Syntrophobacter fumaroxidans MPOB: one gene and its partners. The protein of the gene in region 2 interacts with the protein of the main gene of each other region in a pairwise test. Links are inferred from orthologs where the notes say so. Each region holds a gene or a part of one and is shown on either strand. Other genes may lie near its edges.

Region 1 (2,877 bases), 390 kb from region 2 along the record:
CTGGCTCGAATTCGACAAGACGGTCGCAACCCCCGACATGATGGGTGCGGTCGGCAAGATCGGCAAAGTGCTCGGCCCCCGCGGCCTCATGCCCAATGCCAAGCTGGGAACGGTCACCTTCGATCTGCAGAAGGTGGTCAAGGAGATCAAGGCCGGAAAGGTCGACTTCCGGGTGGAAAAAACCGGGATCGTACATGCTCCGATGGGCAAGGTCTCCTTCGGGCAGGAGAAGCTGATCCAAAACATTTCCGCCTTCATCGACACGCTCATTCGGCTCAAACCGACGGCGGCCAAGGGAACCTACGTGCGGGGGATCGCCATCTCCACCACCATGGGGCCTGGGATCCAGATCGACCCGCTGGCGGTAAAGACGATCGTGGCTTGACGTTCGGAGGTCCCGACGGATCATCCGGACTTGAGGGAGATATTAACATCGCTAACTGCCGTTTGGTGTTTTCACCCATCTGAGACCGTAGGTACGCCTCGCAAGGCGTCTAAATCCCCTCCTCCGTGGGGGAGCCTACCGAGATGCATGAAGGAACCAGGCAGGCTCACGGACTCACGAGACCAGTCATCCACCATAAGATGGAAGGCAGCAGTCGAAAGCACGCCGGCAGAGGAAAGGAGGTTTGACAGACTTTGAACCGAGCCAAGAAAGAGCAAGTGGTTGCGGAACTGCATGAAAAACTGCAGCGCGCCAGTGCCGCTATTCTGACCGATTTCAAAGGGCTCACCGTGGCCGAAATGACGGATTTGCGCGGTGCGCTCGCCGCGGAAAAGGTCGAGTATCAGGTGGTGAAGAACACCCTGATGCGCCTCGCGAGCAAGGACACCGGTGCCGAAGCATTGGTGCCCATACTCAAGGGGACCTGCGCGGTGGCCATCGGGTACGGCGACCCCAGCATTCCGGCGAAGATCATCAAGAAATTCAACAAGACCAATGAAAAGCTCGCGATCAAAGCCGGAGCCCTGGGCATACGCCTTCTGAATTCGGATCAAGTGGCCGCCCTGGCAGAGCTGCCGCCGCGCGAAGAACTCTTGGCCAAACTTCTGGGGACCCTCAATGCGCTGCCGACCGGGTTGGTTACCGTGCTGAGCGGAGTGCCCAGAGCGTTTGTGGGTGTGCTGGCGGCTATTCAACGGAAAAGAGAAGAAGCCTGATATTTCTTATGGAGGAGACGGTAGATGTCTACGATCAGTAAAGAAGATGTGATCAAATTCATTGAAAACATGACCGTTTTGGAACTCAGTGAGCTCGTCAAGGAACTCGAAGAGCGCTTCGGCGTGAGCGCTGCAGCCCCCGTGGCCATGGCGGCCATGCCGGCGGGCGCGGCGGAAGCGGCGCCGGTGGCGGAGCAAACCGAGTTCTCCGTGGTGATCACCGGTGTCGGCGACAAGAAGATACAGGTCATCAAAGAGGTCCGGGCCATCACCAATCTGGGGCTCAAGGAAGCCAAGGACCTGGTTGAGAAAGTGCCCGGTGTGGTGAAGGAAGCAATTCCCAAGGATGAAGCCGAAGCGATTGCCAAGCAGTTGACCGAGGCGGGTGCCACTGTCGAAATCAAATAGATCAACCTCATGGATCTGGACATCGGAAATCGGCCTGGTCTATAGGGGCGATTTCCGATTTTCGATTTTTGCAGCACCTTGATTCCAAGTGATGAGTGATGCGCATGGGTAATGAGTTTCGAGCGTCCACGGCACCGGGTCGGACTCGTGACAAGCCCCCGTCACTCTTTGCTTTTTGAGTTTGCAGGAGAGACCATGCCTACGGCTTTGACCCATGAATACCGGGTGCGAAAGAATTTTGGCAAGATCCACAAAATCATCGACATCCCCAATCTCATCCAGATGCAGAAGGAAAGCTACGAGTTGTTTCTGCAGAGGGATGTCCCGTCGGAAGCCAGGAGCGAGCGCGGTCTGCAGGAGGTATTCAAGAGCGTTTTCCCCATCGAGGACTTCAGCGGAACGGCTTCCCTGGAATTCGTGCAGTACAGTTTCGGCGAGGTCAAGTATGAGGTGGAAGAGTGCCTTGCCCGGGGCATGACCTACGAAGCCCCGGTGAAGATCGTCGTCCGCCTGGTCGTCTACGATGTGGATAAGGAAGCGGGAACCCGGTCCATAAGGGACATCAAGGAGCAGGAAATCTACTTCGGCACCCTCCCCCTGATGACCGACAACGGGACTTTCATCATCAACGGCACCGAACGCGTCATCGTCAGCCAGTTGCACCGGTCTCCCGGTATTTTTTTTGACCATGATCGCGGGAAGACCCACTCCAGTGGAAAGATCCTGTATTCCGCGCGCATCATCCCCCTGCGCGGCTCCTGGCTCGACCTCGAATTCGACCCGAAAGACATTCTGTACATCCGGATCGATCGACGCCGCAAGTTTCCGGTCACCGTTCTCCTCAAAGCTCTCGGATATGCCACGGAAGAACTGCTCAACTACTTCTATCCCAGCGAAAAGATCTTTTTGAAAAGCGAGGCCCAGTCGGAGAAGGAATTGAACCCCGATATTCTGATGGGAAGCCGCGCCCCGGAAGACATCCTGCATCCGCAAACCGGCGAAGTGTTGATCAAGAAGAACAGGAAGCTCGGCAAGCAGGCCCTCCGGCGGCTCCAGGAAGTGGGCATCAACCGTTTGCCCATGAAGAGCACCGAACTGATCGGCCAGGTGCTCGCCCAGGATGTGATCGACTACGGCACGGGCGAAATCGTCGCCGAGTGCAACGACAGCATCGACGCGGACATGCTCAAGGAATTCGTGGAGCGCGGCGTTGGAGAGATCGAGCTCCTGCACCTGGAGGGACAGGACGTCAGCCCGTCGTTCCGCAACACGCTCCTGATGGACAAGGTCAACACGCAGGAAGACGCC
Region 2 (7,117 bases):
GGGTTGAAAGATGAAAAGCACCTTCCCGCCGCCCCGTTCCGGCCAATCGTTCTCGAGCAGCAGCCGCAGGACGCCGAGCGCCACGGTCATGTGCCCGTCATGTCCGCAGGCGTGCATCATGCCGGGGTTGAGTGAGCCGTAGGGCACATCGCCGGCCTCATCCAACGGCAGAGCGTCCATGTCGGCGCGCAACGCCAGCGTTCCCCCCGGCCTCCGACATCCCAGGGCGGCAATCACCCCCGTGCCTCCAACCTCCCTGAGGTGTGGCACTCCAAGCGCGTCGAGAACCTCGCAGATCTTCGCGGCCGTCTTTTCCTCCCCGAATGCCGGTTCCGGATACCGGTGGAAGTGTCTTCTCAATTCCACGAGCCATTCATGCATGGGCGGCAGACCGCTGACGGGCATCTTCTCTCTCCGAACAAAAAAGCCCGCCTCCCCCGGCAAGGGAAAATCGGGCTTGATTTTTCCTCATAAGCCAACCCTGGCCCTGAAACCGAAAAAGGGCAGGATCGCAGGGCACCGCCCTCGATACCTGCCCTGGTTCGTCCAGTTTTAGGTCCCAGCGAGCCTACACGGGAATGTTGCCGTGCTTCTTCGGCGGCAGAGCCTGACGCTTCGAAGCCAGAATCTCAAAAGCCTCGATCAGGCGAGCGCGCGACTCGGACGGCATGATCACCGCGTCGATGTACCCTCTGGATGCCGCGATGTACGGATTGTAGAGGGCATTCCGGTAATTGTCGATCACTTCCTGCCGTTTGGCCACGGGATCCGCCGATTCGCTGATTTCTCTCCTGAAGATGACGTTTGCGGCGCCTTCAGCACCCATGACCGCGATTTCGGCGGTCGGCCAGGCAAACGCGAAATCGGCGCGCAGATCGCTGGAGCACATGGCCAGGTAGGATCCGCCGTAGTCTTTGCGGGTCGTCAGGGTGATCTTGGGCACGGTGGCTTCCGAGTAGCACCACAGAAGCTTGGCGCCGTGACGGATGATGCCGCCCCATTCCTGCACCTTCCCCGGGAGGTAGCCCGGCACGTCGGCGATGGTCAGCATCTGGATATTGAAGGCATCGCAGCACCGGATGAAGCGGGTCGCCTTGTCGGAGGAATCGCAGTCCAGGCAGCCGGCCAAAAACTTGGGCTGATTGGCGATGATGCCGAGGCTCCTGCCGTTCAGGCGGGCGTATCCCACCACCATGTTCGGGGCATAATGCTCATGCACCTCGAGAAATTCGCCGTCGTCGACGATAGACCGGATGACGTCTCTGATATCGTAGGCGCCCATCGGGTTTTCAGGAATGATGGTGTCCAGCTCGGGACAGAGCCTGGTGGGATTGTCCCCGGTGGCAACCATGGGCGGGTCTTCCATGTTGTTGTCGGGGAAATAGGCCAGCAGCTTCTTGATCTGCTCGATGCAGTCGGCATCGCTCTCACAGGCGAAGTGGGCGACACCGCTCTTGGAGTTGTGGGTCATGGCGCCGCCGAGCTCTTCCTGGGTGATGATTTCGCCCAGAACCGACTTGATGACGTCCGGACCGGTGATGAACATGAGGCCGGTCTTCTTCACCATGTAAATGAAATCGGTCATTGCGGGGGAGTACACCGCACCGCCGGCACAGGGGCCCATGATGGCGGAAACCTGGGGAATGACTCCCGATGCGATGGCATTGCGATAGAAGATCTGGCCGTAACCGGAAAGTGAATCCACACCTTCCTGGATGCGGGCGCCGCCGGAATCGTTGAAACCGACGAGCGGCTTGCCGGCTCTGAGCGCCAGGTCCATGACCTTCGTGATTTTCTTCGCGTGCATTTCGCCGAGGCTTCCGGCCCGCGCCGTGAAATCCTGCGCAAACGTGAACACCTGGCGTCCGTTGACCAGACCGTATCCCGTGATGACACCGTCAGCGGGAATGTCCACCTTATCAATCCCGAACAGGGTCCCTCTGTGTTTCACGAACATGTCGATTTCACGGAAGGTACCGGGATCAAAAAAGAGGTCTATCCTCTCACGAGCGGTCAGCTTGCCACGCTCATGTTGCTGGCCGACAGCCTTGGCGCCACCCATTTCCTTGATTTTCGCTTCCCGCTCACGCAGTTCCTTTAGCTTGTCTGCAACCCTTCCCATATCCGCTTCTCCTCCGTTTCACGATGAAAGAACCCCTGGTTAGCATCCACTTGACAAGTTGAAACATTCTAGCGGTTCAATAGAACATGTCAAGCGCTTTCCCCGCCAATTCGTCCAAAGATTCACATTATCCGCTCAGAAGTTTCCCGGAATTCGATCGAAGTCGACTTTAGCACAAGAATCGCCCCTGGTTCCACAGCTATTTGAGCAATCTTCAACGACAGCGACCTCCCGCCGAAAGCAAAAATCGCTACGGCAGACCCATTTCGGTGAGGCTTCAGAGATGGGGCGGATTTATGCATCTTATGAGTGCCACCGGCAAACCGCGACCCGGAAAAGTCCGAACCCCGGAACGTTGCCCTGTTCAAGCCTGGTGAAAAAAGTCACACCCCCACCTCCCGTTCCCCCCCTCATGGCGCGGAACCGTCTTGCATACGCGCGGGGCGCCGAGGCTTCGCCCCCGGGAACCAAGGCCGCCACCGCCCTCCCCCTTCCTGTTTCTACACAAGACCTTTCAAATCCATGCCGGTGGCATACGGCACGTGCCGTACCGCAAGCGCGCGGTCCCGGGCCTCCGTCCACATGCGTCGGCTCTGCAGACGCCGGTCGACGTCATCCCTGATGACGAAGTGGACCGCCGTTTCGAACGCCGTCATGAAATCAAGGCGGCATTCGGCGTCGCAAACGACGGTGTCGAACCCGTCCAGAATTCGTTCCCCCACGGTGATGACCACCGGTTCAAGCGGCGTGCCTCGCCCCGGATCGAGAATCCGGTGCGGAACGAAGCTGCGGTCGGAGAAGGTCCAGAGCATCTGGTCGATGTGTTGTGCGCCGAGCGTGGAGTCGGCGACCACCTGCACTTTCCGCCCGGCCTCGTAGAAGTGCTCGACGATGTTGCACAGGAGCTTTCTTTGCTCCGCGGCAACGGTTTCCACGAATAGAATTCGCGATTCAGCCATATGCCTCGACACGTCAAATGGACTGCCGTCGTGGGTTTTTTCCCGTGTTGCCCAAACCGGGCGAATGCGGCCGCGACCTGCCCGGCCGGTTCACCAACCGGTCCGTCGCGCGCCCGTTTGTTTCAAAACCCGAACGGGAATGCTCATCAGGCCCTTTTCACGCGGCGCAGATCTTGTACACCGGCTCCGCGGAATTCGGTCCGAAATGAAGGCTCATGTCCTGGAAAAAGTTTTTGGTAGGGCTCACCGTCAGCTTGTCGCTGACGGCGATCACCGCCTCTCCCGTGTCTGCAACCTGCAGATGCAGGAGGATCCTGCATCCGCCCGGATGGCTGATCAACAGGTGACGGAGCCGCGTCAGCCCGTCCCGGTCCAGGGCATCCGCCATCAGGCGGATGCGGACCTCTTCAACGGTCTGAACCTGGGCGTCCTCCAGAGAAAGAACATGATTCGCAATGATCTTGCTCCCTTTTTCATCGTGCTGAACCTTGCCGACGACCACCAGCGGTTCATCGGTCTGCAACAGGTCCCGCGACTGCATGAACGTCTCCGAGAAGGCCACCACTTCGAGCACGCCCTCCTTGTCCTCGATGGCAAGAAAGGCCATGCGATCCCCCTTCTTGGTGGTGAGTTCCTTCACGATGCTGATCATTCCGCACAGAATGACTTCGGCCCCCTCCTTCCTTTCCTTCACGGCCTGGGTGTCCGCGGTGCACAGCTGCGAGATCTGCGCCGCGTAGGAATCCAGGGGATGGCCTGAAATATAGAACCCGAGGGCCTCTTTCTCGAACTGAAGCGTCTGCCGCCCGTCCCATTCGGGCACCTCCGGCAGAGCGGACGCTCCCGCCTTTGTCCGGGGCTTGAGCAGGTCGAACATGTTGATCTGGCCCGACTGTCGATCCCTCTGGACCGCCTGGGCCTTGTCCAGAGCGTCGTCGAGCGCCGCCATGACTCCGGCCCTGCAGGAATGAATCGAATCGAAGGCGCCGCATTTCACCAACTGTTCGAGCACCCTGCGGTTCACTCGCTGCGTGTCCACGCGCAGGCAGAAGTCGTGGATCGACTTGAACGGGCCGCGTTCGACCCGCGTGTTCAATATCACCTCGATGGCCGCCTCTCCGACGTTCTTGACCGCCCCCAACCCGAAGCGAATCTTTCCGCCGACCACCGTGAAGTCCCTGCTGCTCGCATTCACGTCCGGCGGCAGAATGTCGATGCCCTTCTCCCGGCATTCACTGATGAGCCTCACGACCTGGTCCGAGCTGCTCAGAAAGCTGTTGAGCAGGGCGGCCATGAACTCGACGAGGTAATGCGTCTTCAGATAGGCGGTCTGGTAGGCCACCAGCGCGTATGCCGCGCTGTGGGACTTGTTGAACCCGTAGCCGGCGAATTTCTCCATGAGGTCGAAAATATGGTTGGCCTTGGCGAGGGGGATTCCGTTCTTCCTGGACCCCTCCACGAACCGGGCGCGCTGGTCGCGCATGGCCTCGGCATTCTTCTTGCCCATGGCGCGGCGCAGCACGTCCGCCTCGCCCAGAGTGTAGCTCGCCATCACGCTGGCGATCTTCATGACCTGTTCCTGGTAGAGAATAACCCCGTAGGTCGGCTCAAGGATGGGCCGCAGAATCTCCGGATCGTACGTGATCTCGATCTGGCCGTGCTTTCCCTGGATGTAAAGCTCCACCATCCCGCTTTCGAGCGGGCCCGGGCGGTAGAGGGCGACCAGAGCGACGATATCCGCGAAGTTCTCGGGTTTCAGGCGAGCCAGGATGTTCCTCATTCCCGAGCTTTCCAGCTGGAAAACGCCCGTGGTGTCGGCCCGGCTGAGCAAGGCGTACGTATCCCGGTCATCGAGCGGCAGCGCGAGCATGTCCAATTCCAGGCCGTGGGTTTCCCGGATGAGACGAACCGCGTCATCGATGACGGTGAGGTTCCTCAGCCCGAGGAAGTCGAACTTGATCAGGCCGGCCCTTTCCACGTACTTCATGGGGTACTGGGTCACGACCTCGCCGTCCTGACCGAGGTAGAGAGGCATGTACTCCACGATGGGCCTGTCCGCCATGACCACCCCGGCGGCGTGAGTGGAGGCGTGCCGGGTGAGTCCTTCAAGGGCGAAGGCGATTTCAAAAAGCTCCCTGATCTGCGGATCTTCCCGCTGTTGTTCGGCCAGGCGGGGCTCCGCCTGGAAGGCCTTTTCCAATGTCATTCCCAGCGACGACGGGATCAGCTTGGCGATGCGATCCACCTCGTTGTAAGGCATTGCCAGGGCGCGGCCCACGTCCCGGATCACGGCCCGGGCCTGCATGGTTCCGAAGGTGGTGATCTGGGCGACACGGTTCTTGCCGTACTTTTCCGAAACGTAATTGAACACTTCCTCCCGTCCGCGGATGCAGAAATCCACGTCGATATCCGGCATGCTGATGCGTTCCGGGTTGAGGAAGCGCTCGAAGATCAGCCCGTGTTCGATGGGGTCCAGGTCGGTGATGTTCATGGCGTAGGCGACCAGGCTTCCCGCCGCCGATCCGCGCCCCGGCCCGACGGGTATGCCGTGGCTCTTGGCGTAGTTGATGAAATCGCCGACAATCAAAAAGTAGGCGGCAAAGCCCATCTCCCGAATGACGGCCAACTCGCTGCGGAGCCGCTCTTCGTACTCCCCGCGGTCCTGCTCGGAGAACCCGGAGCGTCTCTTTTCGAGTTCCCGCAGTCGCCGCCGGAACCCCTCTAGCGCCGTTTTTTCAAACTTGTCTTCGACGCTCTCCCCTTCATCGAGCGGAAACACCGGAAAATGATAGTCCCCGAGCTTCAGCTCCAATCGACAGCGTTCGGCGATGGCCACCGAATTCTCCAGCGCTTCGGGAACATGGGCGAATTCCCGCGCCATCTCCTCCGGGGACTTGAAGTAGAGCTGATCCGTCTGGAACTTCATGCGTTTTTCATCGAGCACGGTCTTCCCGGTCTGGATGCAGAGCAGGATTTCGTGGGCGCGGGCATCGCTCTTGCGCAGATAGTGGCAGTCGTTGGTTGCGACCAGGGGCAGGCCGAGCTCTTTGCCCATGACGATCAGCCGTTCGTTGACCTTCGCCTGTTCGGGCATCCCGTTCGCCTGCAATTCCAGGTAGAAGTGATCCGGACCGAGGATGCCGGCATACTCGCGGGCGGCATCCCGCGCGGCGCTCTCCTGATTCCGCGACAGGAGCGTCGCCACCTCTCCCTTGAGGCAGCTGGAAAGCCCGATCAATCCCTCGTGGTGTTGAAGGAGAATCTCCTTGTCTATTCTGGGCTTGTAGTAGAAGCCCTCAAGGTAGCCGGCGCTCACCAGTTTCATCAGGTTCTGATAACCGGTCGCGTCCTTTGCGAGCAGCACCAGGTGGTAGTTTCTGTCCTCTTCGCCCGTCCCCGAACCTTCGGCTCTGCCGTGGCGATCGTGCCGGCTCCTCGGAGCGAGGTAGACCTCGCAACCGATGATCGGCCTGATCCCGGCCGCCTTGGCCTTTTCGTAGAACTCGAGTGCCCCGAACATGTTGCCGTGGTCCGTCATGGTCACCGCCGGCATCTCCATGCTCCGTGCCGTTTCAATCAAATCCGTAAGGCGTATGGCCCCATCGAGAAGACTGTATTGAGTGTGAACGTGAAGATGAACGAAGGCATTCATGCAGGCTGTTCCTTCCTCCCGGCAATAAAATAAAGGGACGGCGCGGCGCGTTCTTCCCGCCCCCCGGCGCGGCAGGCCGCCCTCGAATGCGAAAACGCGCCGTCTCTCGCACGGGCAGTCCCGGGCCAAAGGTTCCTTTTGCATCGGCGGGACGAGTCCGGAGGTGTCCCGAATCACCCGTTTATCGTACATCAAATCGAGGCGGTTTCCATCCGCAAATTGAACTGCCGCCCTACCCCCGCAAGGGGCATTCGGACGCGGAAAGGCGGCCGCCCCTACCCCCGGGCCGAAGCTCCAGGAATCCGTGAGGAGCTTTCCCTTCCGGTCAATATACTGTGGTTCCCCATGAGAAAATACAGGGTTCACCCCATTTCATATTCGCAT
Region 3 (5,950 bases), 1.8 Mb from region 2 along the record:
ACGCGGGATTCTCACCCACCAGAATGGTCACAAGGCCCGGAACGACTCCGTGCTTGGACTGGAGCTGTTCGACTTCGGTCTTCAGTTCCGCCCGGATCTCCTTGGCGACTTCCGCTCCTTTGAGCAGTTTGGCAGCCATCTGAATACTCCTTCCAATGGAAAGTCCTTCTTGACGACGTGTTCCAGCGGTTGCCGCGCAACCCGCCAGAGTGTGCTAGAACAACCCCTTCACCTTGCCCGTATTGACATCCACGTCGATGCGGCGAAAAGCGGGGTTCGAGGACGTCCCGGGCATCAGGCTGATGGTCCCGGCGCAGGGGCACAGAAATTTGGCTCCCGAATAGATCAGAACGTCGCGGATGGGAAGCACCCAACCCTTGGGAACGCCTTTCACGCTCGGATCGTGAGTAAGGCTCAGATGGGTCTTGACCATCATGGTTGCATAGTCGTCGTACTTGGGATCGTTTTCCAGCATTTTCGCCTTGGCTTCCGCATCGGGAGTCCAGGACACCCCGTCGGCCCCGTAGACTTCCCTGGCGACGGTGCTGACCCTGTCCCTGAGCTTCATTTCAAGCGGGTACAGGAACTTGAACTGACTCTCCTGCTTGCAGGCATCAATAACGGCGTCGGCGAATTCCAACGCGCCCTCGCCGCCCTTGGCCCAATGCTCGGAGAGGGCGCAACGGGCACCCGCGGCCTCGGCATGCTTGCGCACCAGTGCGATCTCGTCCTTGGTATCCGTGTGAAACGCATTGATGCACACCACCGGGTTCATGCCGGACTTGCGGATGGTGTTGATGTGGTGAACCATGTTCACGATGCCCTTCTCAAGTAACTTCAGGTTTTCCTTGGTGTATTCTTCCGGCATAGCCAGACCCGCCACGACCTTCGGACCGCCGCCGTGCATCTTGAGCGCGCGAATCGTCGTCGTGAGGACGGAAACATGGGGCTTGAGGCCGCTGTAGCGGCACTTCACGTTCCAGAACTTTTCGAACCCGATGTCCGCCGCAAAGCCGCTCTCCGTAACGTGGTAATCGAACATCTTCAGGCCGATGCGATCGGCGATGATGGACGACTGCCCGACCGCGATATTCGCGAAAGGACCGGCATGAACCATGCACGGCTGGTATTCCGCAGTGCACATCAGCGTCGGATTGATGGTGTTGCGCATGAAAGCGGTCATGGCCCCGCCGACCTCGAGGTCTCCGGTGGTCACAGGATTTCCGCGCCTGTCGAACGCTACGGTGATCTCATTGAGCCGTTTTCTCAGGTCGGGAAGGTCCTTCACAATGGACAGAATGGCCATCAGTTCCGAACTGACCGCGATCCCGAATTTCGACTGCATCATGTAGCCGTCCTGCCGGCCGCCTATGCCGATGATGATGTTGCGCAAAGCCTGCGCGCAGAAGTCCATGATCCAGCCCATTTCCACGCGGGTGGGATCGATGTGGAGCCGGCGCATCTTGGTCAGGCGATCGAGTTGCTCGTCAGTGTAGTTCCGCTCATGCTGCATGCGGGCTGTGAGAGCCACCATCGCAAGATTGTGCGCGTTCATGATGTCGTTGATGTCCCCGGTCAGCCCCATGGAAAATTCGGTCATCGGGATGAGCAACGCGTTGCCGCCTCCGGCCGCCGTTCCCTTGATGTTCATAGTCGGCCCGCCCGACGGCTGCCTGAGACAACCGCCGACATTCACGCCCCGCTTGCCGAGCCCTTCCATCAGGCCCACGGAAGTCGTGCTCTTCCCTTCCCCAAGCGGGGTAGGCGTGATGGCCGTCACTTCGATGTACTTCCCGTCCGGTTTGTCTTTCAGGCGGTTCATGATTTTGAGGAAATCCAGCTTACAAAGTCTCCCCATGGGAAGAATTTCCTCCTTGAGCAGACCCAGCTTCTCCTGCCACTGCCAGGGAGAAGGCATGTCCTTCTCAGCCTCTTCGGAAATCTGCCAATCCATCATCTTTGTTGCGTCGTACGGCATGTTAGGCCTCCGGTTCGTTGTTGACCCAATGGACAAAATGATCTTTCCCTCTATCCTCAAAAAAACCAGAATTATCCAGGCATCAAATGGATCTCACCCACTCCAGCCGAAGCACTGGACATTTACTTTGGTGCCCAAAGGACAGTTGCACGTAAGAGGAATGAAGCCAGAGAGAAAATCCGGGGAAAACACGCAATCAGGGTTGGGCCGGATGAATCAACCTTCCAGGAATACTGGCTCGTATTCATAGCAGAACGAAGTAGCATGCTGCAACCATGCTAAGGGTAAAGTGCGTCCTCGGTTCTGTCAAGCGGAAAGTCTTGCGCCCACGACTTTCACCCCTCAGCTGAGGCACTGCACCCCATGGTTCGAATTCCCCCCCGTCGCACGCGACACAACGCACAGATTTCCGAAAAAACAGACCCTGACGGGTTGCGAGCTTTCCGATGCCTCCGTGGGTTCTCATCGGTCGGATGAATCGATTTTCCAGATCCTGTCCATTCCATGTCGATTCGCTGTCGGAACGATGTTAAAGAAATGTTCAAATCCACGGGAGGACTCCGCCAGCTGTTGGAAAAACGATATCCGGTCGAGTCCATGTCTACATAAAAATATAATAAAAACAGTAATTTGATAAAGATTTTGACATTTCAACAGGCCCTTATTAAGATGATTGGATCATTCGAACGGAGAAAAAAATCAAATACACAAGCGAGGGAAACGCAATGAAAGTCCGGCTGGAAAAAGGCAACCTCATCCAAATCCTGCAGAAGGTTCAGAATATCACGGATAAGAAATCGAGTATGCCTGTTTTGTCCAACGTTCTGATCAGCTCCTCGGAACAACAAACGGTCGAATTTTCCGCGACGGACCTCGAATTGAGCCTTTGGACCCAGACCGGTGGACAGGTGGAGACACCGGGCAGCTCGACGGTTTCCGCCCGCAAATTGTTCGAGATCGTTCGGGAGCTTCCCCAACCGGAAGTGTTGCTGGAAGGCCTCCCGAACAACAAGATGCAGATTTTGTCCGGACGCGCGCGGTTTGAGCTGTCGACCATTCCTGGCGAAGACTTTCCTCAGCTCAACTTTTACCGGGAAACCGAGTTGGTGAAGGTCGATGCGGCTGCGCTAAAGCGCGCGCTGACCAAGACTTTGCACAGTGTCCCCGCGGATGAGGATTCCTTCAGCATTGCGGGGACTTTTCTTCATGCCGTCAATGAGGATTCGTATCGGTTCGTGTCCTCCGACGGACATCGACTCTCGTACTGCGAAGTGCCGAAGGAAGCCTTTGGGACGCTGGATATTCGAGAGGGGTTGATCATCCCGAGAAAAGGGGTCCAGGAGATACTTCGGATGCTGGAGAAGGAGGAAGAGGTCGTCCTGGGGGTGCACGAGAAGTATGTCGTGCTCAGGACGCCGTCGACGTTTCTCAGCGTGCAGCTCCTCGATGCCGAATTTCCGGAATACAAGACGATTATTCCCGAGGAGAGGCCTTTCTTCATTATGCTGGACCTGGAGCAATTTTTTTCCGCTTTGAAACGGTCCTCGATTCTGAGCAACAACGTCTGGCGTCACGTGCGGTTCATATTGACCAAGGGCGTGCTGGAACTGGAAGCGGGAAACCCCGAGCTCGGGAATGCAAATGAAACGCTGGATGTGGAGTATGAGGGTGAAGACTTCAGCGTGGCGTTCAACATCCGGTATCTGCTGGAAACGATCCAGGCTCTTGATAGTCCTCGAGTGAGATTCGAGTGGGTGGATCAGTTTCACGGCGGAGTTTTCGTTGGGTCTGAGGACCCTGGGTTTTTGAGCCTGGTCATGCCGATGGTGGTTTGATTCGCGCCTGCCGCGGGTTTTTGGTCAGGAGCGTTTCACGCACAGAGTCGGTGTCAATGAGCAATGAAGAATGCGTGCCTGTGGTCGTTGGCAGGCCCGCTGTCGTCCATATGCCTACCGAAGTGTCCCAACAGTGGCGCCGTGCTGCTTGGCGGCGTTCTCCCGCCGGGATCGGGGATTCGCCCGAAATGAATTGAAAAAATGTGTGTTAAGAGGTATAAATATTTGTTTGGTAGAAGGCAAATCGGCTGTCTTCCGGCTGGGCAACGCGTATCGTTCTCCCGTGATGGAGAGCTTATGATTTCGCATAGTTAATCCACCAAGAGGTCTTATTATGTCGGAAATAAGTGCAATCGAGAGAAACTCCCATGACGAGTATACTGCACAGCAGATAACGGTGCTGGAAGGGCTCAGCGCGGTTCGCAAACGCCCGTCCATGTATATTGGGAATGTTTCAACCGAGGGCCTGCACCACTTGGTCTACGAGGTGGTCGACAACAGCATTGACGAAGCGTTGGTGGGTCACTGCGATTCCATCAAGATTCAGATCCACCTCGATGGTTCCGTCACGGTGGATGATAACGGCCGGGGAATTCCGGTCGATACTCACGAAAAGGAAAACCTGCCCGCCGTCCAGGTGGTCATGACCATGCTCCACGCGGGGGGTAAATTCGACGATGCGTCTTACAAGGTTTCGGGGGGGCTTCACGGTGTCGGCGTGTCCGTGGTGAATGCACTCAGTGAATACCTGGAAGTCGAAATCAGGCGCGAGGGCAAGGTGTATTACCAGCGGTACGAGCGAGGGGAAGCCAAGACTCCGCTGATCGTGAAGGGAGAGACGCAGCGCCGCGGAACAAGGGTCACTTTCAAACCGGACACGGAGATCTTCACGGATACGGAAATCAGCTTTGACATCCTGGCCCAGAGACTGAGGGAACTGGCGTTTCTGAACCGGGGCGTCTCCATTGAGCTCTCCGACGAGCGGATTCCCAAAGACCGTCAGTACTGCTACGAAGGAGGACTGGTGTCCTTCGTGGAGTATCTCAACAAGAACAAGGAACCTCTTTATCCGGAGGTGATTTATGTCGGCGGCGAAAAACAGGGCGTGAGCATTGATATCGCCATTCAATACAACCAGACGTACAACGAAAAAATTTTTACCTTCGCCAACAACATCAACACGAAAGAAGGTGGAACGCACCTTGTCGGGTTCAAGACCGGGCTGACGCGTTCCATCAAGCAATACGCCACGCAGAACAAGATGGCGAAGGCGGACTTGGACAAGATGATCGGCGACGACGTGCGGGAGGGACTCACCGCCATTGTCAGCGTCAAGCTTTCGCAGCCTCAGTTCGAGGGCCAGACGAAGACCAAGCTGGGCAACAGCGACGTGAAAGGCCTGGTGGAAAACCTCGTTTACGAGAAATTGTCGATTTTCTTCGAAGAGAATCCGAAGGTGATTCGGACGATCCTCGACAAGGTGCTGGAAGCGGCGAGAGCCCGCGAGGCGGCGCGCAAGGCGAAGGAACTCACACGGCGTAAAGGTGTGCTGAGCGACCACTCCCTGCCGGGAAAGCTTGCCGACTGCCAGGAACGGGATCCGTCACGGAGCGAGATATTCATTGTGGAGGGGGATTCGGCCGGCGGCTCCGCCAAACAGGGGCGTGACCGACGTTTTCAGGCGATCCTGCCGCTCCGGGGCAAAATCCTCAACGTGGAAAAATCCCGATTCGACAAGATGGTGGAAAACCAGGAGATCCGCACGATGATCTCCGCGCTCGGGACCGGAATCGGCAAGGATGAGTACAACCCGGAGAAACTGCGGTATCACAAGACCATCATCATGACCGATGCGGATGTGGACGGCGCTCATATCCGGACCTTGCTCCTCACCTTCTTCTTCCGCATGATGCCGGAACTCATTGAGCGCGGACACCTGTTCATCGCTCAGCCGCCGCTCTATCGGTTGGCGGTGGGCAAGCAGGAATTCTACATGAAGGACGACGAGAGCCTGGATGCCTACCTGCTGTCGAGGGCGGCGGACAAAAAGCAGGTGTTTCTGGCCGGGAGCGCAAAACCGCTTCCTCCGGAGCAACTCATTCAGCTTATGCGTGCCTACTCCCGATACAAAGACTGG

Evidence for each region.
Region 1: the proteins of dnaE (region 2) and rplL interact in binary tests that used the Escherichia coli proteins (3 or more experiments, as listed by UniProt). The link is inferred for Syntrophobacter fumaroxidans MPOB from one-to-one orthologs.
Region 3: the proteins of dnaE (region 2) and dnaN interact in binary tests that used the Escherichia coli proteins (3 or more experiments, as listed by UniProt). The link is inferred for Syntrophobacter fumaroxidans MPOB from one-to-one orthologs.

Annotation. Positions count from the first base shown.
Region 1 is NC_008554.1:1,904,310-1,907,186, forward strand. It holds rplL (50S ribosomal protein L7/L12), read left to right. Parts: upstream 1-1,185; coding sequence 1,186-1,569; downstream 1,570-2,877. Other genes in the region: rplA (50S ribosomal protein L1), read left to right, coding at 1-385; rplJ (50S ribosomal protein L10), read left to right, coding at 640-1,161; rpoB (DNA-directed RNA polymerase subunit beta), read left to right, coding at 1,765-2,877. UniProt on the Escherichia coli protein: The binding site for several of the GTPase factors involved in protein synthesis (IF-2, EF-Tu, EF-G and RF3). Is thus essential for accurate translation.
Region 2 is NC_008554.1:1,510,720-1,517,836, forward strand. Bases 3,039-7,047 are described here. They hold dnaE (DNA polymerase III subunit alpha), read right to left. Parts: upstream 6,734-7,047; coding sequence 3,239-6,733; downstream 3,039-3,238. Other genes in these bases: SFUM_RS21500 (DNA polymerase III subunit chi), read right to left, coding at 3,039-3,081. Also shown: SFUM_RS06370 (M20 metallopeptidase family protein), read right to left, coding at 1-405; SFUM_RS06375 (acyl-CoA carboxylase subunit beta), read right to left, coding at 569-2,122; more of SFUM_RS21500, read right to left, coding at 2,623-3,038. UniProt on the Escherichia coli protein: DNA polymerase III is a complex, multichain enzyme responsible for most of the replicative synthesis in bacteria. This DNA polymerase also exhibits 3' to 5' exonuclease activity. The alpha chain is the DNA polymerase catalytic subunit.
Region 3 is NC_008554.1:3,322,829-3,328,778, forward strand. What follows is about bases 1,917-4,758. They hold dnaN (DNA polymerase III subunit beta), read left to right. Parts: upstream 1,917-2,703; coding sequence 2,704-3,813; downstream 3,814-4,758. Other genes in these bases: SFUM_RS13930 (formate--tetrahydrofolate ligase), read right to left, coding at 1,917-1,978; gyrB (DNA topoisomerase (ATP-hydrolyzing) subunit B), read left to right, coding at 4,148-4,758. In the rest of the region: SFUM_RS13925 (bifunctional 5,10-methylenetetrahydrofolate dehydrogenase/5,10-methenyltetrahydrofolate cyclohydrolase), read right to left, coding at 1-139; more of SFUM_RS13930, read right to left, coding at 215-1,916; more of gyrB, read left to right, coding at 4,759-5,950. UniProt on the Escherichia coli protein: Confers DNA tethering and processivity to DNA polymerases and other proteins. Acts as a clamp, forming a ring around DNA (a reaction catalyzed by the clamp-loading complex) which diffuses in an ATP-independent manner freely and bidirectionally along dsDNA.